DNA from 2 places in the Rossellomorea sp. QJM3NY_18 genome. Region 2 is predicted to be linked to the other one. Evidence: predicted binding sites of a transcription regulator. Region 2 holds the regulator's gene; the other holds the start of a gene.

Region 1 (2,410 bases), 680 kb from region 2:
TATGTGGGCATCCGGGAATCTCGGATTGCTCCTTGCCCTGCCCCGGATCGGTGTGGCGACAAGCTTCTCCCTGTCCCAAACGGGAATCGTCATTTCCACTCTCGGTGGTTTGTTCTTCTTAGGGGAAAAGAAATCGAAAAAGCAGATCCTCCTCGTCATTGCAGGGTGTGTCCTGATCATCATCGGCGGGGTTCTATTGGGCTTTACGAAAGATTAAGGAGGAATTGAACATGTATACAGATTTAACGGATAAGGTTGTCATCATCACGGGTGCCGCTACTGGTATAGGTAAGGCGATTGCTAAACGGTTTGCCTCTGAAGGCTGTAAAGTGGTCATTAATTATTTCAAAGAAGAAGAAAACCCTGAAGGACTGGTAAAGGAAATCGAAGAAGCAGGTGGGACTGCCTCCATCATTCAAGGGGATGTGTCAAAAGAAGAGGATGTCCAGGAGTTTGTCCGATTTGCTCATGAGACGTATGGCCGTCTGGATATCTACGTAAATAATGCAGGAATCGAAAATGAGGTTCCGTCTGAAAACCTGCCGATTGAAGATTGGCAAAGGGTCATCAACACCAACTTGACAGGTACATTCCTCGGATGCCGAGAAGCGGCGAAGTACATGCTCGAACATCACATCAAGGGATCGATCATCAATGTATCGTCTGTCCATGAAATTATCCCGTGGCCTCACTTCGCTCATTATGCAGCCAGTAAAGGAGGAGTGAAACTGCTGATGGAAAGCCTGGCGCTGGAGTTTGCACCAGATGGGATACGCGTGAACAATATTGCTCCAGGAGCCATTGATACACCGATCAATGCCGAGAAATTTTCCGATCCGGAAAAGAAAAAGGGAGTGGAGAAACTCATTCCCCTCGGCTACATCGGAGAACCTGAACAGGTCGCTTCCTGCGCCGTATTTCTAGCCTCTGATCAGGCAAGCTACGTCACGGGTACGACGCTCATCGCCGATGGGGGCATGACGAAATACCCGGGATTCCAAGCTGGAAAAGGTTGATGTATGAAAGGATAAGTCCAAAATCAAAAAAATGATTTTGGACTTATTTTTTTTACTCTGATTTTGCTGTACGTCACCCTTTGTGCCAATCATCGTATGCTTGTCGCCTCTGCCCAAGCCGCCTCCGCTTTTCTTGATGTCCAGCTCCGGCGTCTAGAGGCTCGAGGTCATAAGTCAAACCTGCCAAAAAGGCAAAGGGCGCCTTTCCGGCAGGTTCGTCTTATGCTTGTCGCCTCTGTCCAAGCCGCCTCCGCTTTTCTTGTTATTTTCTCTATTACCATTTATTTAAGTTGAAAGGGAACGTATATTCGGTTAGAATCATAGATATACTGTACAAGAACGTTTGTTCTGTTTTTAGGTAGGATGGAGGATGAGGATATGACTGTCGATTACAGTGTGCTGCCACACCACAAGATTTTGTGCATCGATATGAAGAGCTTTTATGCTAGCTGTTCGGCTGTCATGGAAGGGCTGGATCCCCTTGAATGTCACTTGGCTGTAGTGGGGGATAAAAGTCGGCAGGGAAGCATCGTCCTGGCGGCCTCACCCAGGATGAAGAAGGATTTTGGAATCAAAACGGGTTCGAGGATGTTTGAAATTCCAAACGACCCGAGAATCCAGCTTGTAGAGCCGAAAATGGCGACGTATGTCCGGATCTCCACGGAGCTGACCCGCCTGTTTCATCGTTATGTGCCAAAGGATGCCATCCACACGTACAGCGTGGACGAAAGCTTCATCAAGATTGATGGGGCGACGGGTCTCTGGGGGGACGCGGCCACCATCGCCGGCAAAATCAAAGACGATATGGAAAGGGAATTCCAGCTTCCCTGTGCCATCGGAATCGGCCCTAATATGCTCTTATCCAAGCTGTGCCTGGATCTTGACGCTAAGAAAAAGGGAATCGCCGAGTGGACCTATGAAGACGTCCCCGAAAAGCTGTGGCCTCTCTCGCCGCTGCGCGAAATGTGGGGGATTGGAGGACGTCTTGAGAAGACCCTCAATCGCATGGGCATCTTCTCCATCGGGCAATTGGCGAAGTATGACCTGGAAAAGCTTGAGGCGAAGTTCGGTGTGATGGGGAACCAGCTTTATTACCATGCATGGGGGGTGGACCTCTCCGAAATAGGGGCACCGATCATGGATGGGCAGGTCAGCTTCGGCAAGGGTCAGATCCTGCTGCGGGATTATAAGGAGAGAAAGGAAATCAAACGCGTCATTTTAGAAATGTGCGAAGAGGTCGCGAGACGTGCCCGGACCCATCGCAAGGCCGGGCGGACCGTGAGCTTCGGAATCGGCTACAGCCACGAAGAATTCGGAGGGGGATTCCACCGGTCGCGAACGATGGAAGAACCGACCAATATCACCATGGATCTGTACCGGGTGTGCCTGGAACT
Region 2 (2,410 bases):
TAGAATAAAGGGTATAAAACAAGGGTTATGCATGATCAAGGGACACCATATATTCCTTGAAGCGTCTATGTACCGTAGCTTTGGATACATCGTATCCAAATCCCCTAAGAGTAGCTGCAATCTCAGCGAAGGTTAATTCATTTTTCCTTAATCGCACGATTTCTTCGACCGGCACCTCAATGCGTTCCCTTCCTTCCACATTTCCTTTGTTTTTTAAATTTTTATGAGGCTGAAAGCCATTTTCCACAGCCCGCTTCATACCCCGCTTAATTTTAAGGTTATGAAGTTTACGTTGATATTCCTCCACCATACTGACAATGTTGATGACCATAGAATCGGATTCGGATAAGTGTAATTCTCCACTATGAGTCTGACTGATGATTTTCACTTCCTCTTTTAACAGACAGTGAATAAGGGCGATCTTGGCATTTCCCCTGCCGATTCTTGTCTCGTCCTGGATAAGCACAGCCTCAATTGATTTATCTCTGACCAGGTCCAAAAGTTCCAAAACACCTGGACGGTCCAATTCAAATCCGCTCGCCTGATCCCTGATGACCGCATTTACTTCATAATGATGTTCGTTCGCCAATTTAACCAGTTCTTCTTCCTGCCGTTCCAATGATGTTTCCTGTGTGTTTTTCTTAGTACTTACCCTGCAGTATATGACTGCTTTCATCTTCTATCCCTCTATTCTTTGTTCATGACCAGTTCGAAATCTGATTGAGATGATATTGTTGGATTTTCAATAGGTAACACAAGTGATTCACCAGGTTTGATGGCAAAAGAGGTCAATTCGTTCTCTTCGCCAACCCAGGCGATAAAATCTTCCACTGTCATAGAATATTCTTCATTATACTGTTTGGCAATAGTCCAAAGAGTATCACCCTCCTCTACTGTGATACTTTGGTAGGAAGGTTGATCAGTCATATTGATTAATAAATAGCAAGCTGCTGAAAGGACTAAAACAAATAATATAATAATGTAAGAGAATCGATTCCAAATATGTGTTAACATAAAATTACCCCCATACGAATGTTTGTTCTGTTTTGTGTTTTCATTGTAATACGAACACTCGTTTGGTGTCAACAAAATTCGAACTTATGTTTGTATCAATAGTGGTGACATGCTATAATGGGAACATAAGATCTATAATAGAGGTGCGTGAACATGACAAAATTGTCGAAGAGACAGCAGGACATACTACAATATATTAAAGTTGCAGTCAGAGAAAAAGGGTATCCCCCTTCCGTACGTGAAATCGGGGAAGCTGTCGGTCTTGCTTCCAGTTCCACTGTACACGGACATTTAGCGAGGCTTGAAAGTAAAGGTCTGATCCGTCGTGATCCGACTAAACCGAGAGCGATAGAAATTCTGGACCTTGAAGAAGATACGATACCGCGACAACGTGTAGTAAACGTCCCTTTAATCGGTAAAGTCACAGCAGGTCAACCGATAACGGCTGTTGAAAATGTGGAAGAATTTTTCCCTCTGCCCGAGCGGATGGCCCCTTCGGATGAGCAGGTCTTCATGCTTGAAATCATGGGTGACAGTATGATCGAAGCCGGCATATTGGATGGGGATTTTGTCATTGTTCGCCAGCAGCAGACAGCGAACAACGGAGATATCGTCGTTGCCATGACCGATGAAGATGAAGCAACGGTCAAACGTTTCTTTAAAGAAAAGGATTATGTGCGTCTGCAGCCAGAGAACTCAACAATGGAACCAATCATTTTACGGAACGTCTCCATTTTAGGTAAAGTGGTTGGTGTGTATCGTCAAGTTCATTGATAGTGGCATTCGGTATGCTTAGGGCATGCCAGAAACTATTATCAGCCGGTTATCATAATAATGAAAAAAAGCCTGAGGTTGGAAGTCGAAACATTCCATCCCCAGGCTTTTTTTGATATCGTTTCCTTCCCTGATTCCCTTCTTCCCCCCTATGAATACAGCCTGAACTTTGTGTAAAAAACCCTCAACGATATATCGTTGAGGGTGCCTGGTAATTAATACATTTGAATGTACTGTTCACGTTCCCAAGGATGTACTTGTGTACGGAACATATCCCACTCGATTTCTTTCGCTTCCACGAAATGTTCGAATATGTGTTCCCCAAGGGACTTAACAATTACTTCACTTGTTTTTAATGTTTCAAGAGCTGCATATAATGTTGCAGGAAGATCTACGATACCTGCTTCTTCACGCTCTTTTTTGTCCATTACATAGATGTTGCGGTCAATTGGCTTAGGAGCCGGTAGGTTATTCTTAATTCCATCTAATCCTGCCGCAAGTAAAACAGCCATTGCAAGGTAAGGATTTGCCGCTGGGTCGACACTGCGGACTTCAACGCGTGTGCTCAGGCCACGGGAAGCCGGGATACGGATTAACGGGCTACGATTACGCGCAGACCAGG

What was found. The regulator LexA, encoded in region 2, represses DNA repair genes until DNA is damaged. The targets are predictions, from matches to a motif close to CGAACATATGTTCG.
Region 1: a site for LexA is predicted at 1,314-1,327, ahead of AC0VXY_RS13705 (Y-family DNA polymerase). Genes of this name have one in related genera too.

What each region holds. Positions count from the first base shown of each region.
Region 1 covers NZ_CM149659.1:2,653,829-2,656,238, reverse strand. Annotated here, with positions in the region: gene AC0VXY_RS13715 (GRP family sugar transporter) at 1-217, shown strand, start outside; gene AC0VXY_RS13710 (glucose-1-dehydrogenase) at 231-1,016, shown strand; gene AC0VXY_RS13705 (Y-family DNA polymerase) at 1,395-2,410, shown strand, end outside.
Region 2 covers NZ_CM149659.1:1,968,865-1,971,274, reverse strand. Annotated here, with positions in the region: gene AC0VXY_RS10020 (YneB family resolvase-like protein) at 26-676, opposite strand; gene yneA (cell division suppressor protein YneA) at 688-1,014, opposite strand; gene lexA (transcriptional repressor LexA) at 1,168-1,788, shown strand; gene glnA (type I glutamate--ammonia ligase) at 2,004-2,410, opposite strand, start outside.